DNA from 3 places in the Streptomyces sp. NPDC096046 genome. Region 1 is predicted to be linked to each of the others. Evidence: riboswitches for the same ligand, from Rfam matches in the RefSeq annotation. Region 1 holds a riboswitch; each other region holds the start of a gene.

Region 1 (9,389 bases):
AGGCGGTTGCGCTTGCGGTAGGGGCCGTGCGGCTACCGGGTGGAGGCCCGAGGTGCGTCACCCCGGCGGGCGCTCCCCCCGTCGCGGTCTTCCGGACCGCACCCTCCGGGGGGACCGCGGTGGAGATCATGGGGCTCGCCGCGCCGGTATCCTGGGTCGGCTGCGGCACCCCCCACCAACCCCCGTGCGAGAGCGGGGAGTTCGGCCTGCGGCGATGACCTTCCCACACGCATGAGACGAGGACGAGTGCTGCTAGCGGGCCGCTACCGGCTGGATGTTGAGATCGGGCGCGGTGGAATGGGCGAGGTCTGGCGTGCGTACGACGAGACGCTCGCCAGAGCGGTGGCCGTCAAGCTGCTGCTGCCCCAGGACACCGACGCCACGGCAACCTCCCGGTTCCGTCTGGAGGCTCAGACCGCCGGGCGCCTCAACCACCCCAACGTGGTGGGCGTCCTGGACTTCGGCGAGTACGACAACCGGCTGTACCTGGTGATGGAGCTGGTCGAGGGCGACAGTCTCGCCGGGGTGCTGAACGGCTCCGGCGCGTTGCCCGCCGAGCGGGTGGCCCACCTCGCGGCGCAGGCGTCGGCGGGGCTCGCCGCCGCGCACGGGCAGGGCATCGTGCACCGCGACGTCAAACCCGCCAACCTGCTGCTCGACGCCAACGGCACGCTGAAGATCGGCGACTTCGGCATCGCGCGGTTCCTGGACGACCCCGGCGCCGCGCTGACCGCCACCGGCCAGATCGTCGGCACCGGCCTCTACCTCGCGCCCGAACGGGCCCTGGGCAAGCCCGCCGGGCCCGCCTCCGACATGTACTCCCTGGGCTGCGTGCTCTACCAGCTCCTCAGCGGCCGCCCGCCGTTCCAGGCCGACACCGCCGTCGCCCTGCTCCACCAGCATCTCGACTCGGCCCCCGTGCCGCCTCGCGAACTCGGGGTCTCCGGACTGCCACCGGCGTTCGAGAACTACCTTCTCGGCCTGCTCGCCAAGCAGCCCGAGGAGCGGCCCACCGCCCAGCAGGCCGCCGAGTGGTTCGCCGGGGGCGCCTGGCGGGGCCTGCCCGAGCCGCTGCCGGAGGTCTCGCCGCCGCTGCGGCCGAAGACCGCGTCCGCGGCGCCGTCCGCCGTGCCGGGCCCGTACGACGAGACCAGCAGCCCGACCACATACGCGCTGCCCGCGACCACGGGACACCGCACCGCGGCCCGGGCGGCCCAGGCGGGTCGTTCGGGGCGTTCACGCGGGCCGGGCGGCCCCGGCAACCGCTCCCGGATGGCCGCGACGGCCGCCGCCGCGGCGCTCTTCCTCGCCGCGATGCTCCTCGGCATGCGCTGGTTCTCGCCCGACACCACCACGGAGGGCACGGAACCCGACGCGTCCCCGTCCGCGAGCAGCCCCGCCGCCACGCCCGCCACCGACTCCGCCACGTCTGTCTCCTCCGACCCGGACACCGGCCCGGCAGCCGCCCCGGGGACCGCCGGCACGCCGGGCACCGGCACCGTGGCCGATGTCACTCCGTCCACGCCGGCCGCCTCCCCGACCCCCTACGCGCCCGAGTCCGGCACCCCGACTCCCGCCGGGGAAGCGGGCGACGGCGGCCCGGAGCAGCCGAAGCCGCAGAAGCCGCGCCCCGCCGGGGAAGAGGGGGAGAGCGACGACGGCGGAGACGACGGGGGCGACGACTGACGCGGCCCGGACAGCGCGCGACGGGGTCCTTCCCGCAGCACGTGGATCAGCCGGGGGATGCGCCGGTGTGCGAGCGGACGCCCCCTCGCGCGCCCCCGGGGTGGCTTGTCATCGCCCTTACCCCGGCCTTATTGTCACCAGGCCTTGGTGAACGGGAAATCCGGTGTGATGCCGGTGCGGCCCTCGCCACTGTGAATCGGGAAGTCCGGCTCCGGCCCTCACGGGCAGCCACTGGGTCAACGCGACCCGGGAAGGCGGAGTTCGGGCGGTGGTACCCGTCAGCCAGGAGACCGGCCAAGGCGCGTCAACCATCCACGAGGTGCTGGAGAGGGTCTGCTGAGCCATGCACATTGCCGAGGGTTTCCTTCCTCCGGCGCACGCGGTCGCCTGGGGCGTCGCGTCGGCGCCATTCGTCGTCCACGGGGTCCGGTCACTCACCCGTGAAGTGCGCGAGCACCCCGAGAGCACCCTGCTCCTCGGTGCGTCCGGCGCCTTCACCTTCGTCCTGTCCGCCCTGAAACTGCCCTCTGTCACCGGCAGTTGCTCACACCCCACCGGCACGGGCCTCGGAGCCATCCTGTTCCGGCCGCCCGTCATGGCGGTGCTGGGCACCATCACCCTGCTCTTCCAGGCGCTGCTGCTCGCGCACGGCGGCCTGACCACGCTCGGCGCCAACGTCTTCTCGATGGCGATCGTCGGCCCCTGGGCCGGATACGCCGTCTACGCCCTGCTGCGGCGCTCCAACGCGCCGCTGATGGTGGCCGTGTTCTCCGGCGCGTTCGTCGCCGACCTGTCCACCTACTGCGTCACCAGCGTGCAGTTGGCGCTCGCGTTCCCCGACCCGGGCAGCGGGTTCCTCGGCGCGCTCGGCAAGTTCGGCTCCATCTTCGCCGTGACCCAGATCCCGCTCGCGGTGAGCGAGGGTCTGCTGACGGTGCTGGTGATGCGGCTGCTGGTGCAGTCCAGCAAGGGCGAGCTGACCCGGCTGGGCGTGCTCCGCGCCAAGATGCAGACCCGGACCGAGGCCGAGGCGGTGACCCGATGAGCAGGAACACGAAGATCAACCTGGTGCTGCTGTTCATCGTGGCCGCGCTCGCCGTGCTGCCGCTGGCCCTCGGGCTCGGCGACCACAAGGAGGAGCCGTTCGCGGGCGCCGACGGTGAGGCGGAGTCCGCGATCACCGAGATCGAGCCGGACTACGAGCCGTGGTTCTCCCCGCTGTACGAACCGCCGTCCGGGGAGATCGAGTCGGCCCTGTTCTCCCTCCAGGCGGCTCTCGGCGCCGGTGTCCTCGCCTACTACTTCGGCCTGCACCGGGGGCGGCGGCAGGGCGAACAGCGCGCCCTGGAGCGGGAAGCCGGGAACGTGCCCGCCGGCGCCGCCGGGAAGTCCGCCGACGGGCAGGACTGAGTCGGGGTGCTGCCGATCGACGCGGCGGCGCACAGCAGTCGCTGGCGCCGCCGCCACCCCGTGGACAAGGCCGTGCTCGGACTCGGCCTGACCGTGCTCGCGATCTCGCTGCCGCCCTGGCCGGGCGCGGCCCTGGTGCTGGTGGCGGCCGTGGTGCTGCTGCTGGGACCGGCGGGCGTGCCGGGCCGGCGGCTGTGGCGCGCCTACCGGGTGCCGCTGGGCTTCTGTGTGACCGGCGCGGTCACGCTGCTCGTCCAGGTGGGCGGCCCGGGCGGCCTCGTCTCCCTCGCCGCCGACGGACCGCTGCGGGCCGGGGAGTTGCTGCTGCGCACCTCGGCGGCCTCCCTGGGCGTGCTGCTGTTCGCCTTCACCACGCCCATGTCCGATCTGCTGCCGCGCCTGGTCCGGGCCGGGATTCCCGCGCCGGTCGTCGACGTCGCCCTGGTGACGTACCGGATGAGCTTCCTCCTGCTGGACTCCGTGCGTCGCATCCGGGAGGCCCAGGCGGCCCGGCTCGGGCACACCGGCCGAAGCGCGCGGTGGCGTTCCCTGGCCGGGCTCGGCGCCACCGCGTTCGTCCGGGCCTTCGACCGGGCCACCCGTCTCCAGGCCGGGCTCGCCGGGCGCGGCTACGACGGCACCCTGCGCGTCCTGGTCCCCGAGGCCCGGGTCTCCGTCCGCTTCACGGCGGCCAGTTGCGCGCTGCTCGCGGCGCTGGCCGCCCTCACCCTCGTACTGGAAAGGCCGCTGACATGAGCGAGCCCGCCCTCGTCGCCCTGCGGGGCGCGTCCTTCGCCTACGAGGACGGTCCGGCCGTGCTCAGCGGCCTCGACTTCGACATCCGCGAGGGGCGCGCGCTCGCGCTGCTCGGCCGCAACGGCAGCGGCAAGACCACGCTGATGCGGCTGCTGTCCGGCGGGCTGCGGCCGCGGGCGGGCGTGCTGACGGTCGAGGGCCGGCCGGTGTCGTACGACCGCAAGGGCCTGACCCGGCTGCGGACGACCGTGCAGTTGGTGGTGCAGGACCCGGACGACCAGCTGTTCGCGGCCTCCGTCGAGCAGGACGTGTCGTTCGGGCCGCTGAACCTCGGTCTGGACGACGCGCGGGTGCGGGCGCGGGTGGCGGAGGCGCTCGCCGCCCTGGACATCACGGCCCTGGCCGACCGGCCCACCCATCTCCTCTCCTACGGGCAGCGCAAACGCACCGCCATCGCGGGCGCGGTCGCCATGCGGCCCCGCGTCCTCGTCCTCGACGAGCCGACGGCCGGGCTCGACCCCGACGGGCAGGAGCGCCTCCTGACGACCCTCGACGGGCTCCGTGCCGCCGGCACCACGGTGGTGATGGCCACCCACGACGTCGACCTGGCCCTGCGCTGGGCCGACGACGCGGCACTCCTCACCCCGTCCGGCGTCCGCACCGGGCCGGCGGCCACGGCACTGGCCCGCGCCGACCTGCTGCGGGAGGCGGGACTACGCCTGCCCTGGGGGGCCGCGACGGCTGAACTTCTGCGCGCCCAGGGGCTGTTGGGCGCGACGGAACCGGGACCGCGTACCCCGGAGGAACTCGCCGCTCTCACGACGGCGCGGCTCGGAGTCACCGGAGGGTGAGGGCCCCCCGTGGCCGTGCCTCGGCCCTGTCCGCCTGCGGCCGTCGGAGCGGCTCGGTCAGTCCTCGAAGTAGGACTGGAGCGAGCCGCGGCGTCGGATGTCGAGGGTCGCGCAGTGGAACGAGCCGCCGAAGGGGGCATAGTGCAGCAGATCGCATGGAATCGGCTCGAAGCCCCACTTCTCCAGCGCGCGCAGCATCCCGGTGTGGTGCCGCTCCGCAATCACCCGCTTCTCGTCGAGCATCAGCACGTTCATGCTGAGCCACTTGCCGCACATCGACGTGAGTTTGAGCAGCCGCTCGTCGATCGGTTCGGGCTCGGGAGCGACGAGGACGTCCCAGGAGCGCAGGATGTCCGGAAGGCGGTCCGGGTCGACGTACTCGGGGTTGATCAGCACCTTCCCGGGCGCGAGCAGGACGAACGTCGTGTCGATGTGCATGGGGGTGCGGCAGCGGCTCTCGATCTCGTGGATGCGGTACCCCGGGCCGAGGTGGCGGCGCAGCCAGTCGATGCCCATCACGTTCGTGACGTTGCTGCGGGTGACGAACAGGTCCCGTCCCGCCCTGACGAAGTCCGCGGCGTCGAAGACGGGCTCGAACTCGGTGAGGATGTACCGCATGGGTTCGCCCGGCCCGGGGACGCGGAAGTCCGGGTCGAAGAGCTCGTCGGTGAGCTGCGGCCTGGGTGCCGCCGTCCAGCGCGCGCCGCGGCGGAAGTAGTCCTTGAGGACCGGCCGGTAGGAGTGCGTCTCGAAGTACCGGCACGGCCACGCCATCGGCGTCTCGATGATCTCGTCGCCGATCACGAGCAGGCTGTCGCGCGGGCAGGTGTTGCAGAAGCCGCGCGAGGTCCAGTCGGGGGTGCCGAAGCGGCGCCGGTGGTCGACGGCCTCCGGCCGCCTGACCGTGACGCCGAGGGACTCCAGCAGGGCGACGAAGGCGTCGATCTCCTGCTGCGCCTGCTCGACGAGCAGCCGCGGATACCGGAAACCGGCCGCGAGCCCCTGCAAGCGCCCTGCCCACGGCGGCACGTTGCAGGTCACCACCGCGTGGTCGGAGGGGATCGTCGCGCCGTCCAGGCGTCCGACGATGATCTCCTCCAGCGGATCCCACTCGGTGTGCGAACCGACCGGCGACACGAGCCGCTCCACGCCCTCACCGGCCGCGGGCGGTACTCCGGGGTTCTGCAGGACGGTCATGCTCACCACCTTTTCGATCGCAAGCTGTGATACGCCACCACTGCCGGGTCACTCGACGTGACCCCCCGGGTCGTGCGCGTCGAAGGGCGCAACGCGTCCGGTACCCATCCAGGTGCCCCGGAATGTGCATGCCCACGCTCGCCGCACCGCACTACGGTGCCGAGCCGGATCCCTTTTCACTCACCTGGACGGCGTTGCGCGCGGCGGTGACGGATCTCTCCGGCGAGGACTTCGGACCCCGCACACACCTCGACCTGATCGCCCACCTCCCGGACGCGCGGCAGCCGCCGGCGGAGGGGCTCGCCCGGTCCCGGGAGATGCTGGAGCGGGTCGCGGGGAGCCGGTTCCCGGCCACCTTCCACGAGGTGGAGGCGCCGCTGATCGGCCCCGGCGGGCGCCCACCGGGGCGGAACGGGCCGGGCTCGGCGCACTCGGCGCACTGGCCTCGAAGATGCCGCTGCACCTGGGCTGACTTCGCGTTCGCGAAGACCCCTGCTCACGGGCCCGCCGTCGAGCCGATCCGGCCGAGGTGGGAGCATGGTCGGTATGGACATCCGCAGCAGGAACAACGTCAACGTCATCGGTCGCGACGACGCGCCGGTGCTGCTCATGGCACACGGGTTCGGCTGCGACCAGAACATGTGGCGGCTGGTGGTGCCGGTGCTTGCCGAGCGCTACCGGGTGGTGCTGTTCGACTACGTCGGTTCCGGCGGCTCGGACCTCGCGGCCTGGAACGAGGAGCGGTACTCCTCGCTCCAGGGCTACGCCGCCGACGTCGTCGACGTCTGCCGGGAGCTGGACCTGCGGCAGGCGGTCTTCGTGGGGCACTCGGTGAGCGCCATGGTCGGGGTACTGGCGGCACAGGCCGCTCCGGAGCGGATCGGGGCGCTCGTGATGGTCACCCCCTCGCCCTGTTACATCGACGACGAGGGTTACCGCGGCGGCTTCAGCACCGAGGACATCGAGGAGCTGCTCGGCTCCCTGGAGGCGAACTACCTGGGCTGGTCGTCCGCGATGGCGCCGGTGATCATGGGCAACCCGGACCGGCCGGAGCTGGGTCGGGAACTGACCAACAGCTTCTGCGCCACCGACCCCGACATCGCCCGCGTCTTCGCCCGCACGACGTTCCTCACCGACAGCCGGGAGGACCTGAAGGGTGTGTCCGTGCCGACGCTCGTGCTGGAGTGCGAGCAGGACGCCATCGCGCCGCGCGAGGTCGGTGCCTACGTGCACAAGTCGATCCCCGCCTCGCGCCTGGTCACACTCGCCGCCACCGGGCACTGCCCGCAGCTCAGCGCCCCGGAGGCCACCTCCCAGGCGATGGTCGACTTCCTGGAGTCCCTGACGTGATGTGCCGTACGGGCGGCGTGCCGGAGCCCGCCGGGACGGGAGGCGAGGCGAGCACGGACGCGGCCTTCACAGCGCTGCTGGAGGACAGCGTGGAGGACCTGTACGAGTACGCGCCGTGCGGCTACCTGTCCACGCTGATGGACGGGACCATCGCCAAGATCAACGGCACCCTGCTGGACTGGCTCGGTCTGGATCGTGAGGCCGTTGCGGGCCGCAAGCGTTTCGCGGACCTGCTCACGGTCGGTGGGAAGCTGTACCACGAGACGCACTTCGCTCCGCTGCTGCGCATGCAGGGTGAGCTGCGGGGGATCGCCCTGGAGCTGCGGCGCGGCGACGGCGGCCGGCTCCCGGTGCTGGTCTCCGCCGTGATCAAGTACGGGACCGAGGGCGAGCCCCTGCTGATCCGTATCACCGTCTTCGACGCCTCGGACCGCCGCGCCTACGAGAAGGAACTCCTGCACCGTCGGCAGGAGGCCGAGCGGGCCCGCGCCGAAGCGGACGAGGCCCGGCGGCAGGCCGAGGCCGACCGGGCCAGGCTGGCCGAGGCGCTCGCCGTCCTGCAGCGCTCCCTGGTGCCGGACTCGCTGCCCGCCGTGCCGGGCGTGGAGACGGCCGTCCACTACCACACGGCCGCGCCGGACCAGCTCGGCGGCGACTTCTACGACCTCTTCCCGGTCGCCGGCGACCGGTGGGCCTTCTTCCTCGGCGACGTGTGCGGCAAGGGCCCCGAGGCCGCCTCCCTGACGTCGCTGACCCGCTACACCCTGCGCGCCGCGGCCCACCACGACCCGGATCCGGCCTCGGCGCTGACCACGCTGAACGCCGTCCTGCACGAGCGCTACACCGCCGACGGCGACCCCCGCTACTGCACCTGCATCTTCGGGATCATCGAGCCGGGCGGCGAGCACGGGCCGACGACCGTGCGTCTCGCCTCCGGCGGCCACCCGCCGGCGCTCGTACTGCGCTCCGACGGCAGCGCCGAGTTCCTGCCCACCCCCGGCGGGCTGCTCATCGGCGTCGTCCCCGGCGCCCCCATCGGCACCGCCGAGACCGTCCTCGCCCCCGGTGACACGGTCGTGCTGTACACCGACGGCCTCACCGAGGCCCGCGTCGGCACCGGCCGCGACGACCTGTACGGCGAGGACGCCCTGCACGCCTTCGCCGCCGACCACGCTCCCGCCGCACCCCACGAGGTGATCACCGCACTCACCGGGCTGCTCCAGAGCTTCGGCGACGGTCTCGACGACGACACCGCCCTGCTCGCCCTCGGTGTTCCCGCCGCACCTTCCCCCATGGGCCCCGAGACGGGTCACGCCTCATGAAGTCTCTCGCCGTCAGACAGCACGCCACCGCGACCGGCCCCGTTCTGCACGTGACCGGCGACCTGGACCACGACCAGGCCCCCGTACTGCGCGGCAGGCTGGACCAGCTCTCCCTGGCACCGGGGCAGTGTCTGGTCCTGGACCTGTCCGGCCTCGAGTTCTGCGATTCCTCGGGCATCACCGCGCTCCTCGCCGCCCGGCAGCACGCCCTGGCCGCCGGGGCCGACATCGTCCTGGCCGCCGTACCGGCGAACCTGCTGCGCGTCCTCACCCTGGTCGGTCTCGATCAAATCTTCACCCTGCGCCCGGACTCCAGCCCCGCGTCATGACCCGTCCCGGCCGGCGGCCCGGACGAACACCGGCTTGAGTGGGAGGCCCTGCTGGCCGGCTCGCTGCGGGAGCACGGCGCCGAACCCGCGCGGGCGGCCCAGCTCGCGACGCTGATCGTCGCGGCGGTCGAGGGAACCGTGGCCATGTGCCGCGCCAAGCGCAGCACGCAACCGCTGGACCACACGGCCGCCCAGCTCCAGGCGCTCGTCGTCGCCGCGATCGGGGACTGACCGCTTCCGCCTCGCCTCGCGCTCCCCCGCCGGTTCGTCAGCCGCTGAGGCCGAGTTCCCCCGCGCGCACACCGGCCTGGAACCGCGACCCCGCGTCGAGGGTGTCGAGCAGTTCGGCGACCCGGCGGCGATAGGTCTCCGACCTCGCCCGACGCACCGGCAGGGAGCGCCTCCACCTCGCCTCACGGGCGCGCGCGACGGTCCGACCCCGAATCCGCCCGCAGCGCCCCAGGGCGCTTCCCGCACACCCCCCGGCC
Region 2 (9,389 bases), on a different contig from region 1:
CCGGCCGTGTGCACCGCCGTCGGCATGATCGGCTTCAGTGAGGCCAGACCCTCCACAGTCGTGTCGCGCAGGCCCTCGTCCCTGTCGACCAGGCGCCACATGCCCTGCCCGGCGTGCTGCTCCTCCTCGGTCGTGGGGACCTGGACCGCGAACGTCTCCCGTTTGAACCGCTCCTCCGCCCAGGCGTGGGCGGCCCGTTCCTGTGAGGCGAGACCGAGCGCGTCGACGTCCTCGCGGGTCAGACCGCGGTGGCGGGCGATGCGCTCGGCCGCCTCGAACTGGTTGGGCAGGTCCACGTTCCACTCGTCGGGGAACGGCTTGCCCGGCCCGTGCTTCGAGCCCGAGCCCAGCGGCACCCGCGACATGGACTCCACCCCGCACGAGATGCCGACGTCGATCACGCCCGCCGCGACCATGTTGGCCACCATGTGCGAGGCCTGCTGGGAGGACCCGCACTGCGCGTCGACCGTCGTCGCGGCCGTCTCGTACGGCAGCCCCATGGTCAGCCAGGCCGTGCGCGCGGGGTTCATGGACTGCTCGCCGGCGTGGGTGACCGTACCGCCGACGATCTGCTCGACGCAGTCGGCGGGGATGCCGGTGCGGCCCAGGAGTTCGCGGTAGGTCTCGCCCAGGAGGTAGGCGGGGTGCAGATGGGCGAGCGCGCCGCCGCGCTTGCCGATCGGGGTGCGTACGGCTTCGACGATCACGGGTTCGGCAGCCATGGGTGCGGGTCCTCTCCGGGAGGCTCAGCGGAACTAGTACGCGTTCTAGTTCTGCAAGCAGTGTGCTGAGGCCCGCTCGTCGACCGCAAGGGGCGTGCGGGCAATTGGAGCGGCCGTGCCCCTTGCTACTTGTAGAACCCGTTACTACGGTCACCGCAACTCCGCACAGCTGATGGGCCGTCAGACCTCAGAGCCGGTACGAGTGGTGGGAGCCGCCCATGCCCTGTCCCGCGCTGCCCGACGGGTTCGACTTCACCGACCCCGACCTGCTGCACCACCGTGTGCCCCTGCCGGAGTTCGCCGAGCTGCGCCGGACCGAACCGGTCTGCTGGGTGCCGCAGCCGGCCGGTCTCGCCGGCTTCCAGGACGAGGGCTACTGGGCGGTCACCCGGCACGCCGACGTCAAGTACGTCTCCACGCACCCGGAGCTGTTCTCGTCCTCCCTCAACACGGCGATCATCCGCTTCAACGAACACATCGAACGCGACGCCATCGACGCGCAGCGGCTCATCCTGCTCAACATGGACCCGCCGGAACACACCCGGGTCCGGCAGATCGTGCAGCGCGGGTTCACACCCCGGGCCATCCGGGCGCTGGAGGAGCGGCTGCGCAACCGGGCCCACTCCATCGTCGAGGCGGCCCGCGCGCACACCGGGCCGTTCGACTTCGTCACCCAGGTCGCCTGCGAACTGCCCCTCCAGGCGATCGCCGAGCTGATGGGCGTCCCCCAGGAGGACCGGGACAAGATCTTCGACTGGTCCAACAAGATGATCGCGTACGACGATCCCGAGTACGCCATCACCGAGGAGATCGGCGCCGAGTCGGCCACGGAGATCATCGCCTACGCGATGAACATGGCCGTCGACCGCAAGCGGTGCCCGGCCCACGACATCGTCACGCAGCTCGTCGCGGCCGAGGACGAGGGCAACCTCAGCTCCGACGAGTTCGGCTTCTTCGTGCTGATGCTGGCCGTCGCGGGCAACGAGACCACCCGCAACGCCATCACCCACGGCATGCACGCCTTCCTCACCCACCCGGGGCAGTGGGAGCTGTACAAGAGCGACCGCCCGGACACGGCGGCGGAGGAGATCGTGCGCTGGGCGACCCCCGTCGCCGCCTTTCAGCGCACGGCCACCCAGGACACCGAACTCGGCGGCAAGCGCATTCGCGAGGGCGACCGGCTCGGACTGTTCTACGCCTCGGCCAACCACGACCCCGAGGTCTTCGACGACCCGGACACCTTCGACGTCACCCGCGACCCCAACCCGCACCTCGGCTTCGGCGGCGGCGGTCCCCACTACTGCCTGGGCAAGTCCCTCGCCGTGCTGGAGATCAACCTCATCTTCAACGCGATCGCCGACGCGATGCCCGGCCTGAAACTGGTCGGCGATCCGCGGCGGCTGCGGTCGGCGTGGATCAACGGGGTGAAGGAACTGCCGGTCAGCACGGGCTGAGGTCCCGGGAGAGCCGGGCAGGGCGAAGGCGACGGCCCCGGGGATCAGGGGGCCGCCGCCTTCGGTCGGTGGGGTGGGCCTGGTTCACCACCAGCCGCTCCGCGGGCCGTGCGGGGGCGGCGGGCAGCGGTCGTCCACGGAAGCAGCCGCCGCCGGGTGCGCGCAAAGACACCCCCTACTAGGTGGGGCAACACCGCGGCGCAGGTCAGACCCCGTGACCGGGACTTGTCGCTACGGCCCCGCCTCGTAGATGACCCGGGTCACGTGGGCAGCCTCACTTCCCGGAGGCCTCGAACGTGACCGGGGTCTCGAACGTGACCGGGGTCTCGAAGGCGGCCCGGCGCGTGGCCCGGCGCAGCGCCCTGAGCACCGCGGGGCCGAGGACGAGCGTCAGGACGACCGTGACGACGGCCCGGCCCAGGTCCCAGCCGAGCGACGTGGCGACGCAGTACGCGACGAAGCGGGCCAGGTTCACGGCGACGGGCGCGTGCGGGTCGAAGGCCACGTTCGAGGCGAGGGCGCTCATGAAGGGCCAGCCCGCCAGGTTCATCACCGTGCCGTAGGCGAACGCGGCGAGGAAGCCGTAGCCGGCGAGCATCGCGAGTTCTCCCCGGCCGCGCAGCCGGTCCGGGCCGGGCAGCAGGCCCGCGCCCATCGCGAACCAGCCCATCGCCAGCATCTGGAACGGAAGCCACGGCCCGACCCCGCCGGTGAGCAGCGCGGACGCGAACATCGTCACCGAACCGAGGACGAATCCGAAGCCCGGGCCGAGCACCCGGCCGCTCAGCACCATCAGGAAGAACATCGGCTCGATACCGGCGGTACCGGCGCCGATCGGCCGCAGGGCCGCCCCGGCGGCGGCCAGCACGCCGAGCATCGCGACCGCCTTCGGGCCGAGGCCCGACTCCGATATCGCCGCCGCCACCACCGCCACGAGCAGGACCAGCAGGCCGGCGAAGAGCCAGGGCGCGTCCTGCGCGTGCGCGCTGAGTTGCGAGGTGGGCGGGGTGAGGAAGGGCCAGCCGAAACCGGCGATCCCCACGACACTGACCAGGACCAGCGCGGCGAGGGAACGGGGGCCGAGGCGGACGGCTCTGGCCTGCCGTTGCGTGTTCATGAGGTGGCCACGGGAGGGAGGGCGGAGCGGACCTGGGCGACCGTGAGCCAGTGCTGGGGCGCCAGGATCTTGGTGACCTGCGGGGCGAAGGACGGGGAGGAGACCACGATGTCCGCCGTCGGGCCGTCCGCGATCACCTCACCGTCCGCGAGCAGCACCACCCGGTGGGCGAGCTCCGCCGCCAGTTCCACGTCGTGCGTGGCCAGCACGATGGCGTGCCCCTCGGCGGCCAGGGACCGAAGCACCGCGACCAGCCGGGTCTTCGCCGCGTAGTCCAGGCCCCGGGTCGGTTCGTCCAGCAGGAGCAGCGGCGGCCGGGCGGTCAGCACGACGGCCAGGGCGAGCGCGAGCCGCTGCCCTTCCGAGAGGTCCCGGGGGTGGGTGTCGTCGGTGACGCCGGGAAGGAGCTCGCTGACCAGGGCACGGCAGGTGCCGGGTGTTGCTCCCGCGTCCTGGTCGGCCGCCGTGCACTCGGCGGCGACGGTGTCGGCGTAGAGCAGGTCGCGGGGTTCCTGGGGGACGAGGCCGACCTTGCGCACGAGGTCCTTGGGGACTGTGCGGTGAGGGGTGGCTTCGCCGAGTCGGACGGTTCCGGAGGTGGGGGTGATGAGGCCGACCAGGGAGTTGAGGAGGGTGGATTTTCCGGCGCCGTTGCGGCCCATGAGGGCGATGGTCTCACCGGGGGTGATGGTGAGGTCGATGTGGCGTAGGGCCTGGACGCGGGAGCGGGTCACCGAGAGGGCTCGGACTTCGCCCAGGGGGGTGGGGCGCGGGGTGGGGGGTGCGGAACGCCGGCGGGTGCGGGGTGTCCGTGGCTGGTCGCCCGGTTCCCCGCGTCCCTCGGGGGCGTTCTCCAGCCGTCGCTTCAGCTCTCCCGCCCTGCGGCGGGCGTCACGGACCGTCAGCGGCAACGGGGACCAGCCCGCCAGGCGGCCCAGCGCCACCACCGGCGGGTACACCGGGGACACGGCCATCACCTCGGCCGGGCGGCCCACCACGGGGGCGACCCCCGGGCTCGGCAGCAGCACGACCTGGTCGGCGTACTGGATGACGCGTTCCAGGCGGTGCTCGGCCATGAGGACCGTCGTGCCGAGGTCGTGCACGAGCCGCTGGAGGACGGCCAGCACCTCCTCGGCGGCCGCCGGGTCCAGCGCGGAGGTCGGCTCGTCCAGGACGAGGACGCCCGGGTGCGGGGTGAGGACCGAGCCGATCGCGACGCGCTGCTGTTGCCCGCCGGAGAGCGTGGCGATCGGGCGGTCGCGCAGGCCGGCGAGGCCCAGCAGGTCGAGGGTCTCCTCGACACGGCGGCGCATCACCTCCGGGGCGAGGCCCAGCGACTCCATGCCGTAGGCGAGTTCGTCCTCGACGGTGTCGGTGACGAAGTGGGAGAGCGGGTCCTGGCCCACCGTGCCCACGACGTCGGCCAGTTCGCGCGGTTTGTGCGTGCGGGTGTCGCGGCCGGCGACCGTGACCCGGCCGCGCAGGGTGCCACCGGTGAAGTGCGGGACGAGCCCGCTGACCGCGCCCAGGACGGTGGACTTGCCCACGCCGGACGGACCGGCCAGCAGGACCAGTTCGCCCTCCGGGACCTCGAAGTCGATGCCCCGCACGGTGGGTTCGGCGGCTCCGTCGTACGTCACGGAGACATCCTCGAAGCGGATCACGACGGCTCCCTCGGATCGGGGGCGACGACAGCGGGCAGCAGGCCGAGGAGTACGGCAGCGGCCGGCCACAGGGGCAGGGTGGGGGCGACCAGGGGCACCACGCCGGGGTGCAGCGCCGCGGGGTCGAGGGACGCGGCGAGGGCGAGCAGGGCCGCGACCGCCACGCCGGACGCCACGACAAGCCCCGCGCGCACGTCCCAGCGGTCCGGGCGGTAACGGGTGCGAGGCGAGCGGCGTCCGCCGAGCTTGAGCCCCGCGAGGGCGGCGGCGACACCCGCGAGGAGCACGGGGAAGCCGTAGCCGGCGCCGTCGGCCGTGAGGAGGCCGTACGTGCCCGCGCAGACGCCCAGCAGCCCGCCGAGGGTGAGCGCGGCGGTGGTACGGCGGACGGCGGGCGGGACCTGCGCGGTACGGCCGTAGCCGCGGGCGTCCATCGCGGCGGCGAGGGCGACGGAACGCTCCAGCGCGCCCTCCAGGACCGGGAGGCCCACCTGCACCAGGCCCCGGATGCCCTGGTCCGGGCGGCCGCGCAGCCGGCGGGCGGCCCGCAGACGCCGGACGTCGGCGATGAGGTTCGGGGCGAGGGTGAGGGCGACGACGACCGCGACACCCACCTCGTACAGGGCGCCCGGGAGGGACTTGAGGAGGCGGGAGGGGTTGGCGAGGGCGTTCGCGGCGCCGACGCAGATGAGGAGGGTGGCCAGCCTCAGACCGTCGTACAGGGCGAAGGTGAGGGCCTCCGCGGTCACCTCGCCGCCGAGGCGGATGCCCTGGGCCCAGGCGGGGAGGGGGAGTTCGGGGAGGGTGAGGAGAGTGTGCGTGCCGGGGATCGGCGAGCCGAGGACGGTCGCGAAGAGCAGTCGGATGAGGATCACGGCGAGGGCGAGTTTGACGAAGGCGCCGTAGGAGCGGGACCAGGGGGTGTCGGGGCGGCGGGTCGCCACGACGTAGGCGGAGACCACGACGAGGAGGGCGAGGAGCAGGGGGTTGGTGGTGCGGGTGGCCGCGGTGCCGAGGGAAAGGGACCAGAGCCACCAGGCACCGGGGTGCAGTTGAGCCCGGTGCCGGTGCCGGGTGCCGCTACCCACGCCGTCGTACCTGCCAGGTCGCCGCCCCGCCCAGGAGCACCACCAGCGCGACGCCCGCGACCAGACCCAGGGACGGCCCGCCGTCCGACGGGGAGTCCCTCCCCGCTGCGGGCTTCTGTTGCCGCTGCTTCGGGGAGACCTGTTCGCCGCAGCCCTTCTCCGGATAGCCCGAGATCGCGCACAGCAGGGCGTTGGTGTCGTAGCGCAGCGGCTTGGCCACCACGGCCAGGGCCTCGGCCGTCGTCGCGTCGGGGGAGACCCGGGCGCAGGCCGTGCGGGCGGGGGGCGGGGACGCGCCCCCGGGGGCGTCCGACGGTGTGCCGAAGTCGATGACCAGGGCCACTCGCTTCCTGCCGTCCCGCGCGGGCGTCTTCGCGCAGATCGTCGCGAAGTCGGCGGTGCCGCGCGGCCGGACCGCGCTCGCGGAGTCCTCGCTCACCGCGAAGCGGAAGCCCTGGACGTCGCCGTCGGAGGGGCGGACCAGGGACGGGCCCTGGGTGGCGTAGACCCAGCGGCCGGCGTCGCGCTCCCAGAACGACCAGTACCGGTACCCGGCGGCCTGCGCCTGGCCCGCTCCCGCACACAGCAGGAGCGAGGCCAGCAGGAGCAGAACGGCCCGGCGGATCACAGCTGCCGCTGCTTCTTGCGGCCGGTGAACAGGAAGCCGATGCCGATCCCGGCGACGAGGCAGACGCCGACGTACCACCAGACCCCGAAGAAGCCGTCCGAGCCGGAGTCCTTCTCGTCGTCCGAGGCCTTGGTCTTCCCGTCCGTCCGCGGGGCCGGGCCCGTCGCGTTGAGCTGCTTCACGAGGTCCGCGCCGCCGAAGTCGCGGGGGTCCGTGCCCGTCGCGTGGGCGGCGAAGATCAGCTGGGCGTAGGCGGCCGGACCGCTCTGCGAGGCCCAGGAGGCGGAGTTCTCCTCCAGCCACCGCACGGACTTCTCCGCCTGCCCGGCGTCCCCCCGTGCGGCGAGCGCGACGACCGCGTCGGCGGTGTTGCCGAAGTCGGGCTGGGGCTCGGCACCCGCCAGGGCGGACATGAGGTGGTGGCCGTCCTCGGCGAGGGCGGCGGTGAGATAGCCCGCGCCGTTCGCCGCCGCCTGCTCGGGCGTGGTGGCCTTCTCGCAGGTCGCGTCGGACTTCTTGCCGGGCTTGACGACCATGCCCCGGCCCAGCGCCCCGAGTACACCGGCCGCCGTGGCGTCGGCGTTGGCGGCGAGCCTGCCCTTCTTGTCCGGCTGGAACGCGAACGCGCCGTCGCCGTCACCGCCGCAGGGCAGCGCGAGCTTCAGCAGGGCGTCGTAGGGCGATTCGCCGTCCTTCTCGACCCGGTCCGGCTTCTCGCCCGCGGCGGCGAGCGCCCCTATGACGACCGACGTCGAGTTGGTGTCGCTGGCCCCGCCGGGCGCGTAGCCCCAGCCGCCGTCCTCGTTCTGCACGGACTTCAGCCAGCCGACGGCCTTGCCGGTGACGTCGTCGTGCCCGCCGAGTGCGGCGAGGGCCTGCACGGCGGCGGACGTGGCGTTGGTGTCGAGCATGGTCTTGGCGTCGCACGCGGTGGCGGGGTCGGGGCGGTACGAGGCGAAGGAGCCGTTCTCGCACTGCTGGCGCACCAGCCACCGCACGGACTTCGCGGCCGGCTTCACCCCCACCGTGTCCTGCGCGAGCAGCGCGAGCGACTGGCGCCAGACGCCGTCGAACTTCGGGTCCGAGTCGCCGTACAGGGCGGAGGGGAACGCCTGGGACGGCGACGGGGACGGGGCGGCGGCGGCCGGGGGTGCGGCGCCGATCACGGCGACGGCGGCCAGGACCGCGGCGCTGCGGCGGACGTTCATGATCGGCGGGTGCCTCTCCCTGTGGGGGAGCCGGGCAGCACGGGACACCCCGGCGGCTCGGCTCCGTATACCTCGACGGTGCCGCGCACCGGCGGTCTGCCGGGCACGTGAGCCGGTCACGAACCGTACGGGGCGATCCGGCTCACCGCCTCGGCGACGGTTTACGGTTGCGGGTCAGCGCCGGAATTGCACCGGCTTCCCCCCGTACGGTGTGATGACGACCCGCTTACTGTACCCGCACGTAGGAATCGGGCCGAGGGGGCCTGGTGGAGGGGCCTCGCCCCGCGCTGCGGGGGTCCGGGCCATGCGGTGGGCCGTGCCCCCGGGACGACCGGGACCTCGGCCTGCGCGGTGGCTCGGTCTGGTGTCGGCCGGTGTGCCGGGGGGCCGTGACGTCGTGCGCGGCGACGGAGGCGCCGGCGTGGGGGTCTCGCCCCGCGCTGCGGGTCGGTATCGGCTCCCTCTCCGCACCAGCCGGTGCCACACTCACCGCCCTTCTCGCCGGCCCGCCGCCACTCACGCGACCGGCCCCGGGCGAGGCCGCGCGGGCGGGATACCGGCCCGGAGACGTGCCGAGCGGCGACGAACTCCTGCGCGCTGCCCAGGAGTTGATCCTCCTCAGGGCGCGGACCGGCTAACGTGGGGTTCCCCGACCTCACACGCCAGGAGCGTCCATGACCGACCAGGTGGAGAACGCCGAGCAGGAGCCGTTCCCCAAGATCGACACCTCGGTACCGCACTCGGCCCGGATCTGGAACTACTGGCTGGGCGGCAGGGACAACTACGAGGTCGACCGGGTGGCCGGTGACGCGTTCCGCGAGATCTTCCCCGGCATCGAGACCGGGGCCCGCGCCGCCCGCTACTTCCTCGCCCGGGCCGTGCGCCACCTGGCCGGCGAGGAGGGCATCCGCCAGTTCCTGGACATCGGCACCGGGCTGCCCAACGTGGACAACACCCATCAGATCGCCCAGCGGGTGGCCCCGGAGAGCCGGATCGTCTACGTCGACAACGACCCGCTGGTGCTGGCCCATGCCCGTGCCCTGCTGACCAGTACGACGGAAGGCGTCACCAACTACGTCGACGCGGACCTGCGCGAGCCGGACACGATCGTCCGGGAAGCCGGGAAGACCCTCGACTTCGACCGGCCCGTCGCCCTCATGCTGATGGGCATCCTGGGCCACATCGAGGACCACGCCGAGGCCCGCTCGATCGTGCGCCGGCTGGTGGACGCCCTGCCCCCCGGCAGTTACCTGGTGCAGTACGACTCCACCGACACCAGTGAGGACTACGTCCGGGCGATCCAGCAGTACAACGACGGTGGTTCGATCCCGTACATCCTGCGCAGCCCCGAGCAGATCGAGCGCTACTTCGACGGTCTGGAACTGCTCGAACCGGGTGTGGCGTCCTGCTCGCGCTGGCGCCCCGACGCCGCGGCCCTGGGCCTGCCCGCGGAGGTGCACCAGTACGGTGGTGTCGCCCTCAAGCGCTGACCCTCAGGTCTCCTGGAG
Region 3 (9,389 bases), on a different contig from region 1:
GCACGACCAGGCCCGGTCCGGAGCGTCCGCGCGCCCGCTGGTGGGGCGCCGCGGCCTGCACGGTGGCCGCCAGGTGCAGCTTGGTGAGCGCGCCCCGCGGCCGCCGGGCCCCGGTCGTCCGCCCCTGCTCGGTCCGCGCCCGCGAACGCCGCCCGGCGGCCCCCTCGCCGATCCCGGGCACGCTCAGCACCTTCGTCCGGAACGGTTCGGAAGCCCGTACGGCCGACTGCTCGCCGGCCCCCGAGGGCTGCGGCTGCCCGTTCTCCCCGGCCTCGGGCCGGGCCCCGGTGTCGCCGTCGCCCTGCGGAGCGTCGTCGGGTTCCGGCTGTCCGCCGCCCCCGCCCGGTCCGTCCGGCCCCGGGTCCGGGTCCGGATCGTCCTCGTCCGAGCCGCCGAACTCCTCCAGCGTCTCGTCCAGTTTGTCCTCGTCGAGCCCCGGCGCGTCGAAGGGGTTGCGCCGCCGCCGGTGCGGCAGGGCGAGCAGCGCCGCCTGCCGGACGTCCTCGGCGAGCACCTCCGTGCGCCCGGCCCAGGCCGCCAGTGCCGTGGCGGTCCGCGCCATCACGATGTCCGCGCGCATGCCGTCCACCTCGAAGGCCGCGCAGGTCGCCGCGATCTGCCGCAGCGCGCCGTCGCCCAGCCGCACGGACGGCAGCAGCTCCCGCGCCGCGATGATCCGCGCCCGTACGGCGGCCTCCTCCTCGGCCCAGCGCGCGGCGAATCCGCCGGGGTCGTCGTCGTAGGCCAGGCGCCGCCGGACGACCTCCACCCGCTGGTCCGGCTCCCGCGAGGCCGCGACCTCGACGGTCAGCCCGAACCGGTCGAGCAGCTGCGGCCGTAGTTCGCCCTCTTCGGGGTTCATGGTGCCCACGAGCAGGAAGCGGGCGGCGTGCCGCACGGAGACGCCCTCGCGCTCCACGTAGGAGGCGCCCATCGCGGCGGCGTCCAGCAGCAGGTCGACCAGGTGGTCGTGGAGGAGGTTGACCTCGTCGACGTAGAGGATCCCGCGGTGCGCGTCGGCGAGCAGGCCCGGCTCGAAGGCCTTCACGCCCTCGGACAGGGCCCGCTCGATGTCCAGCGCGCCGACCAGCCGGTCCTCGGAGGCGCCGACGGGCAGCTCGACCATCCGGGCGGGCCGCTCGACGCCGGTGCCGGCCTCGTGCGGCCCGTCCGGGCACGCCGGGTCGGGGGAGGCCGGGTCGCAGGAGAAGCGGCAGCCCGGGACGACCCCCACCTCCGGCAGCAGCGCCGACAGGGCGCGCACCGCCGTTGACTTGGCCGTGCCCTTCTCACCGCGCACCAGCACACCGCCGACCGCCGGTGAGACCGCGTTCAGCAGCAGCGCGAGCCGCAGGTCGTCCTGGCCCACGACGGCCGTGAACGGAAAGGGGGTGCTCACTTGTCGTCGCCCTCCAGGTCGCCTTCGAGTTCCAGGTAGGTGGCCCGCAGCCGTTCCAGCGTCTCGGCGTCCGGCTCGGCCCACAGTCCGCGCTCGGCGGCCTCCAGCAGCCGCTCGGTGATGCCCCGCAGCGCCCAGGGGTTGGACTTCTTCATGAAGTCCCGGTTCTCCGGGTCGAAGACGTACTCGGCGCTGAGCTTCTCGTACATCCAGTCGTCCACGACCCCGGCCGTGGCGTCGTACCCGAACAGGTAGTCCACGGTCGCCGCCATCTCGAAGGCGCCCTTGTAGCCGTGCCGCCGCATCGCCGCCATCCAGCGCGGGTTGACCACCCGGGCGCGGAAGACGCGGTGCGTCTCCTCGCCGAGCGTGCGGGTCTTCACCTGGTCCGGGGTGGCCGAGTCACCGACGTACGCCTCGGGGCTCGTCCCCGTCAGGTGGCGCACCATGGCGACCATGCCGCCGTGGTACTGGAAGTAGTCGTCGGCGTCGACCAGGTCGTGCTCGCGGGTGTCGACGTTCTTCGCCGCCACGGCGATCCGCTTGAACGCCGTCTCCATGTCCCCGCGCGCGGCCCGGCCGTCGAGCCCTCGCCCGTAGGCGTAACCGCCCCACACCGCGTACACCTCGGCGAGGTCCGCGTCGGAGCGCCAGTTGCGGGCGTCGATCAGCGGCAGCAGACCGGCCCCGTACGCCCCCGGCTTGGAGCCGAAGATGCGGGCGGTGGCCCGCCGGCGGTCCCCGTGCTCGGCGGTGTCCTGGTCGGCGTGCGCCCGGACGTGGTTGGACTCGGCCGGTTCGTCCAGGTCGGCGACCGTGCGCACGGCGTCGTCGATCAGCCCCACCACGTGCGGGAACGCGTCCCGGAAGAAGCCCGAGATACGGACCGTGACGTCGATGCGCGGCCGGCCGAGCTCGGCCAGGGGGATCACCTCGAACCCGGTCACGCGCCGCGAGGCGTCGTCCCACACCGGCCGGCAGCCCAGCAGCGCCAGAATCTCGGCGATGTCGTCGCCCTGGGTGCGCATGGCCGAGGTGCCCCACACCGTCAGACCGACGGACGTCGGGTACTCGCCGGTGTCCTGCAGATACCGCTGCACCAGCGAGTCGGCGAGCGACTGCCCGACCTCCCAGCTCAGCCGGGACGGAATGGCCTTGGGGTCGACGGAGTAGAAGTTCCGGCCCGTCGGCAGGACGTTGACGAGCCCGCGGGTCGGCGAACCGGACGGTCCGGCCGGCACGTAGCCGCCCTCCAGGGCCCGCAGGATGTGCCCGATCTCGTCGGTGGTCTTCTCCAGCCGCGGCACGACCTCGGCGCAGGCGAACTCCAGCACGGCGACGGCCTCGGGCAGTTCGGCGCCGAGGACCTCCCGGATCAGCGGCCCGCTCTCGGCGATGGCCCAGCCGCGCTCCTCCATGCCCTCCGCGATCCGCCGGCACAGCTGCTCCAGCAGATCGATCGCGTCGGCGGCGCTGCGGGCCGGGCCGTCCACCAGGTCGGTCAGCTCGACGGGCGCCTTCACCGCGGCACCCGGCTCGGCCAGCAGTTCCTTCTCCACCAGACCGAAGTGCCGCGCCAGCGACGCCCTGAGCCCCGGCAGCGCGTTGGCCTGGCCACCCCACACCTGCGAGGCGCGCAGCACGGCCAGCACGAGGTTGACGCGCGGCTCGCCGACCGGCCCGCCGCCCAGGATGTGCAGGCCGTCGCGGATCTGCACGTCCTTGATCTCGCACAGATAGCCGTCGATGTGCATGACGAACTCGTCGAACGCCTCGTCGTCCGGCTGCTCGTCGACATGCAGGTCGTGATGGAGTTCGGCCGCCTTGACCAGCGTCCAGATCTGGGCGCGCACGGTCGGGGCCTTCGTCGGGTCCAGGTCCGACACGAGCGCGTACTCGTCGAGGAGCTGCTCCAGCTTGGCCAGGTCGCCGTAGGTGTCGGCGCGGGCCATCGGCGGCACGAGGTGGTCCACGACCGTGGCGTGCCCGCGCCGCTTGGCCTGGGTGCCCTCGCCCGGGTCGTTGACGATGAACGGGTAGATCAGCGGCAGGTCTCCGAGGACCGCGTCCGGGGCACAGCCCCCGCCGAGCCCGAGGCCCTTGCCGGGCAGCCACTCCATGGTGCCGTGCTTGCCCATGTGGACGATGGCGTCGGTACCGAAACCGTTCTCCAGCCACCGGTAGGCGGCCATGTAGTGGTGGGACGGCGGCATGTCCGGGTCGTGGTAGATCGCGATCGGGTTCTCGCCGAAACCGCGCGGCGGCTGGATCATCACGACGACGTTCCCGAACCGCAGGGACGCCAGCACGATGTCGTCCCCGTCGACGTAGAGATTGCCCGGCGGCTCACCCCAGGCCTCGGTCATGGCGTCCTTCAGCTCCGGGTCGAGCTTCTCGAACCACGCCCGGTAGTCGGCCAGCGGCACCCGTGCGGGCGCGGCGGCCAGCTGCTCCTCCGTCAGCCACTCCACGTCGTGCCCGCCGGCGTTGATGAGCCGGTGGATCAGCTCGTCACCCTCGTCCGGATGTCCCTCGACGACGTACCCGGCGTCCCGCAGCGCGTCCAGCACCCGCACCGCCGAGGCCGGGGTGTCGAGTCCGACCGCGTTGCCGACCCGGGAGTGCTTGGTCGGGTACGCGGTGAAGACCAGCGCGAGCTTCTTCTCGGCGTTCTCCTTGTGCCGCAGTCGCGCGTGCCGTACGGCGATGCCGGCGACGCGCGCGGCCCGCTCCGGGTCGGCGACGTACACGGGCACGTCGTCCGGGCCCTGCTCCTTGAAGGAGAACGGCACGGTGATCAGCCGCCCGTCGAACTCCGGGATGGCCACCTGCATCGCGGCGTCCATGGGGGAGAGGGCGGCGTCCGACTCCGCCCAGGCCTGCCGTGAGGACGTCAGGCAGAGGCCCTGCAGCACGGGGATGTTCAGCTCGGCGAGGGCGCCGATGTCCCACGCCTCCTCGTCACCGCCGGCCGAGGCCTGCGAGGCGTGGGTGCCGCCGGCGGCGAGCACGGTCGCGACCAGGGTGTCCGCCCGCCCGAGGATCTCGTACAGCCCCGGGTCCGCGCCGCGCAGCGAACCGCAGTACACGGGCAGCGCGTTGGCGCCCCGCGCCTCGATCGCGTCGCACAGGGTGTCGACGAAGGCGGTGTTGCCGCTCAGGTGGTGGGCACGGTAGAAGAGCACGCCGACGGTCGGCCGGCCCTCCACCCGGGAGCGCCGGCCGTGCACGCTGTACTCCGGCATCTTGCGCGGCTCGACGAACCCCTCGCCCGTCAGCAGCACGGTGTCCGAGAGGAACCGGGCGAGTTCGGTGAGGTTGTCCGGCCCGCCCTCCACGAGGTACTTCAGCGCCTCGGCCACGACACCGGCCGGGACGGACGACTCGGCCATCAACTCCGCGTCCGGCACGGCCTCCCCGCCCAGCAGCACGGTGGGGATGCCGGAGGCCTTCAGGGCGGCGAGCCCGTCCTCCCAGGCCCGCTTGCCGCCGAGCAGCCGGACGACGGCGATGCCGGCGCCGTCCAGCAGGGCCGGAAGCTCCTCCCGGACGTCCACGCGGGTGGGGTTGCCGATCCGGTAGTCGGCACCGGAGGCGGCCCGGGCCGCCAGCAGGTCCGTGTCGGCGGTCGACAACAACAACACTGTGCTCATGCGGGCGCTCCCGGTGGAATGAAGGGCAGTCCTTGCGGCGCGCCGGACTCGATGAGCCGCCACAGCGCGTCCGTGTCCGCGTGCTGTTCGATCAGGTCGCCGAGCCGGTCGAGCTGCTCCTCGCGCAGAGCGGCGAACGAGGTGTCCGGCGCGGGCACGAAGCGGCGGCCCGCGGCGGCCGCCACCTCCCGCAGAAAGGCCCGCCGGAAACCGTCCGACTCCAGTGAGCCGTGCCAGTGGGTGCCCCAGGTCTGGCCGACCCGGCAGCCGTCCAGGAAGGGGACTCCTCCGGTGACGTCGGCGACGCCGTGATGGATCTCGTAGCCCTCCACCCGCTCGCCGAGGGCCTCGCCCGCAGGCCGGGTGAGGGTCTTCTCGCGGGCGAACCGCACCCGCACGGGCAGGATCCCGAGCCCGTCGACATGCCCCCGGCGGCTCTCGACGTCGTCCTCGATGTGCTCGCCGAGGATCTGGAAACCGCCGCAGACGCCGAGGACGGGCCGCTGTTCGGCGGCCCTGCGGGCCAGCGCGTCGGCGAGGCCGCGCTCGCGCAGCCACTCCAGCGCGAGGACCGTCCCGCGGGTGCCGGGCACGATGACGAGGTCGGCGTCGGACAGTTCCTCCGGCCGGTCCACGAACCGCACCACGACGCCCGGTTCGGCCGCCAGCGCGTCCACATCGGTGAAGTTGGACATGAGCGGCACGGCGCAGACCGCGACGCGCAGCACGTCCTCGCCGACCGGCGGGGCGACCAGGGACTCCCGCACCGCTCCCCGCAGTGAAACCCTCCCCCAAGCTCTCGACTCCGCTCGAGCAGGGGGGACCCCCATCCCGTCCTCCTCGTCGATCCCGAGGCCGTGGCGGAACGGCAGTACGCCGTACGTACGCCGCCCGGTCAGGTCGCGCAGCATGTCCAGACCCGGCTCCAGCAGGGAGACGTCCCCGCGGAACTTGTTGACGAGGAACCCGGCGACGCAACGCTGGTCCTCGGGCGACAGCAGCGCCACCGTCCCGAAGAACGAGGCGAACACCCCACCCCGGTCGATGTCGCCGACGACGAGCACGGGCAGCCCGGCGTTCCGGGCGATCCCCATGTTCACGATGTCCGTCCGCCGCAGGTTGATCTCGGCGGGAGAACCGGCCCCCTCACAGATCACCGCGTCATACGTGCCCCGCAACTGCTCCAGGCAGTCCAGCACCGTCCCGAGCAGTCTCCGCTGCCGCCCGCCGTGGTACCCGCGCGCACTCATCTCCCCGACCGGCTTGCCCAGCAGCACGACCTGACTGCTCTGCTCACCCCCGGGCTTGAGCAGCACGGGATTCATCAGCGCGGTCGGCTCGATGCGGCAGGCCTGCGCCTGCATGGCCTGCGCCCGCCCGATCTCGGCCCCCTCCTTCGTCACGAAGGAGTTCAGGGACATGTTCTGCGCCTTGAAGGGCGCGACCTTGACGCCCTGCCGCACCAGCCACCGGCAGATCCCGGCGGTCACGACGCTCTTGCCCGCGTCGGAGGTGGTACCGGCGACGAGAAGACCACCGCTCACGTCATTTCCCCCTCTTGAGCAACCGCGCGCCGGAGCACACCCCGAGCGCGAGCCAGGTGACGCGCCGCGACAGCCGCACGGCCCGTTCGACATCGCGCGTGCCGACGGCACGCCCTTGCGTGTTCAGCACGGGCCGGTGCTCCACCCGCCCGCCGTACGAGAGCGTCCCGCCCAGCCGCACCCCGAGAGCCCCCGCGAAAGAGGCCTCCACCGGACCGGCGTTGGGGCTCGGATGCTTCGCCGCGTCGGCCCGCCAGGCCCGCACGGCGCCCCGGGGGTCCGGCCCGGCCAGGGCCGCGAGGACCGCGGTCAGCCGCGCTCCCGGCCAGCCCGCGACATCGTCCAGCCGCGCGGAGGCCCACCCGTACCGCCGGTAGCGGGCGGATTTGTGTCCGACCATCGCGTCCAGGGTGTTGACGGCCCGGAACCCGAGCAGCCCCGGCACCCCGCCGACGGCTCCCCACACCAGGGCCCCCACCACCGCGTCGGAGGTGTTCTCGGCGACCGACTCGACCACGGCCCGGGCGATCCCGTCGGCGTCGAGGGCCTGCGGGTCCCGCCCGCACAGACGCGGCAGCCGGGCCCGGGCCGTCTCGACGTCACCGGCCTCCAGGGCACGCCCGACGGCACGCGCCTCCCGGGCGAGCGAAGTCCCCCCGACGACGGCCCAGGTGGCGGCACCCGTCAGCGCGACGGAGGTGACGGAGGAGGTCCGCACGGCACGCGCGGCGACGGAACCGAGGGCGACGGCCCCCGAGGTGCACACGGCGGTGTGCAGCGCGCCCCACCCGCGGTGGTCCCGCCACAACACCCGTTCCACGGCGCCCGCGGCCCGTCCGAACGCGGCGACCGGATGCCCTCGGCGAGGATCACCGAGCAGCAGGTCACCGATCAGACCGGCGGCGGCGCCGTACGCGAAGACGCGACCGGCACCCATGGGCTCAGCCGGCCGGAAGGGCAGGCGGAGGTGGGGTGCTGGAACGGGATCGGCAGCCGCGCATGGCGATACGTGTCCTCACTCAGGGTGTCCACGCCCTGGTTCGACGAGACCGGCGGCGAGAGTTCCTGGCTCCCGGGGATCGTCACCCCGGTGACAGTGGCGGGACCGCGCCGGAATCTCACCGGCTTCCTCTCCTGCCGCCGTACTGGCCCCGGCAGTCCACCACGGCCGGCAACCCCCGTCAACTTGCCGTTGACCTGCGAGGGGAGAGTGTGGAGAACCCCACACCGGCCCCTTCCCGCACACGACGACCGGGCGGCGCGGGACCGAAGTCCCGCACCGCCCGGCGGACACGAGGTGTGTCGGGCCGTCAGGCCACGATCAGGTAGATCCCGTAGCCCACGGCCGCCGCGCACGCCGCGAAGCACGTGTACGCTCCCGTGACCGCGAGCCCGGCGGACCCGCCCTGCGCCACCGCGCGCTCGCGGCGCGACAGGCCGGTGATGCCGAGGGTGAACAGGCCGACGAGGGCCACGGTGGCCACGAGGCTGACACCGAAGACGGAGCCGAGGGCCGCCCAGTCGATCTTCATATCGGAGACTCTTCCTTGTAACCGGTGGGCGGGGTCAGACCGTCGTGGTCGTGGTCGGCGTCCGTTCGGCGGTGGCCTGGGCCGGGAACGGGTGGACCGGCTCCTCGGCGACCGTGCCGCCCGCGGGCGGCGGCGTCACCGCGGCCATCGCCGCGGTCACCACACCGGCCGGCTCCGCCGCGTCGGTGTCGTTGACGTTCGTGTGGTCGACGACCTCACGCCGCGACAGCTTCCAGATCGCCGCGCTGGAGGCGATGAGGAAGACGGCCACCACGGCGGTGCCCCAGTTGCCGAAGCCGGTGACGTACTCGGCGAGGGCGGCCACCAGGGCGGCCGCCGGCAGCGTCAGGCCCCAGGCGACGAACATCCGCGTCGCGGTGGACCAGCGCACCACTCCGCCCTTGCGGCCGAGTCCCGCGCCCATGACCGAACCGGACACGGAGTGCGTCGTGGAGAGGGAGAAGCCGAGGTGCGAGGAGGCCAGGATGACCGTGGCCGCGGAGGTCTGGGCGGCGAAGCCCTGCTGCGGCTGGAGGTCGGTCAGTCCCTTGCCCATGGTGCGGATGATGCGCCAGCCACCCAGGTACGTGCCGAGCGCGATGGCGAGACCCGCCGAGAGGATGACCCACATGGGCGGGTCGGAGTCGGGGGCGACGGCGCCGCCGGCGACCAGGGCGAGGGTGATGACACCCATCGTCTTCTGGGCGTCGTTGGTGCCGTGGGCCAGGGAGACCAGGCCCGCGGAGGCGATCTGGCCGGCCCGGTAGCCCTTCTTGGACGCCTTGTCGTCGGCCTTGCTGCCGAGGGAGTAGGTCAGCCGTGTGGCGAGCATCGCCGCGACGCCCGCGACCAGCGGGGCGGCGATCGCCGGGATGAGCACCTTGGTGACCAGCACGTCGCCGTGCACCGCGCCGACGCCCGCCGAGGCGATCGTGGCGCCGATCAGGCCGCCCATGAGGGCGTGGGAGGAGCTGGAAGGCAGACCGACCAGCCAGGTCAGCAGGTTCCAGAGGATCGCGCCGACCAAGGCGGCGAAGATGACCTCGGGACGGATGCCGGCCTCGTCGACGAGGCCCTTGGAGATCGTGTTGGCGACTTCGACGGACAGAAAGGCGCCGACCAGGTTGAGAACCGCGGACATGGCCACTGCGGGCTTGGGCTTCATGGCGCCCGTGGAGATGGTCGTGGCCATGGCGTTCGCGGTGTCGTGGAAACCGTTCGTGAAATCGAACGCGAGTGCGGTTACTACCACAATCGCGAG

What was found. Region 1 has a riboswitch for cobalamin ahead of ABTX62_RS06675 (energy-coupling factor ABC transporter permease). Riboswitches for the same ligand answer to the same signal wherever they lie in the genome.
Region 2: linked by a shared signal. The riboswitch ahead of ABTX62_RS35010 (SCO2321 family membrane protein) and the one ahead of ABTX62_RS06675 (energy-coupling factor ABC transporter permease) in region 1 are both predicted to bind cobalamin.
Region 3: linked by a shared signal. The riboswitch ahead of ABTX62_RS17970 (cobalamin biosynthesis protein) and the one ahead of ABTX62_RS06675 (energy-coupling factor ABC transporter permease) in region 1 are both predicted to bind cobalamin.

Annotation. Positions count from the first base shown of each region.
Region 1 is NZ_JBEOSZ010000005.1:127,419-136,807, reverse strand. Features, by position in the region: gene ABTX62_RS06680 (serine/threonine-protein kinase) at 232-1,686, shown strand; cobalamin riboswitch at 1,815-1,999, shown strand; gene ABTX62_RS06675 (energy-coupling factor ABC transporter permease) at 2,030-2,731, shown strand; gene ABTX62_RS06670 (energy-coupling factor ABC transporter substrate-binding protein) at 2,728-3,096, shown strand; gene cbiQ (cobalt ECF transporter T component CbiQ) at 3,103-3,852, shown strand; gene ABTX62_RS06660 (energy-coupling factor ABC transporter ATP-binding protein) at 3,849-4,703, shown strand; gene ABTX62_RS06655 (amidinotransferase) at 4,761-5,900, opposite strand; gene ABTX62_RS06650 (alpha/beta fold hydrolase) at 6,447-7,250, shown strand; gene ABTX62_RS06645 (PP2C family protein-serine/threonine phosphatase) at 7,250-8,572, shown strand; gene ABTX62_RS06640 (STAS domain-containing protein) at 8,569-8,901, shown strand; gene ABTX62_RS06635 (LmrA/YxaF family transcription factor) at 8,950-9,132, shown strand.
Region 2 is NZ_JBEOSZ010000068.1:19,162-28,550, forward strand. Features, by position in the region: gene ABTX62_RS34980 (steroid 3-ketoacyl-CoA thiolase) at 1-722, opposite strand, end outside; gene ABTX62_RS34985 (cytochrome P450) at 941-2,176, shown strand; gene ABTX62_RS34990 (ECF transporter S component) at 2,451-3,293, opposite strand; gene ABTX62_RS34995 (ABC transporter ATP-binding protein) at 3,290-4,957, opposite strand; gene ABTX62_RS35000 (CbiQ family ECF transporter T component) at 4,954-6,045, opposite strand; gene ABTX62_RS35005 (SCO2322 family protein) at 6,038-6,673, opposite strand; gene ABTX62_RS35010 (SCO2321 family membrane protein) at 6,670-7,881, opposite strand; adenosylcobalamin-variant (AdoCbl-variant) riboswitch at 8,004-8,092, opposite strand; gene ABTX62_RS35015 (SAM-dependent methyltransferase) at 8,556-9,371, shown strand; gene ABTX62_RS35020 (Sco1979 family transcriptional regulator) at 9,375-9,389, opposite strand, start outside.
Region 3 is NZ_JBEOSZ010000018.1:60,711-70,099, reverse strand. Features, by position in the region: gene ABTX62_RS17985 (putative cobaltochelatase) at 1-1,399, opposite strand, end outside; gene cobN (cobaltochelatase subunit CobN) at 1,396-5,052, opposite strand; gene ABTX62_RS17975 (cobyric acid synthase) at 5,049-6,596, opposite strand; gene ABTX62_RS17970 (cobalamin biosynthesis protein) at 6,598-7,533, opposite strand; cobalamin riboswitch at 7,634-7,753, opposite strand; gene ABTX62_RS17965 (hypothetical protein) at 7,907-8,128, opposite strand; gene ABTX62_RS17960 (inorganic phosphate transporter) at 8,163-9,389, opposite strand, start outside.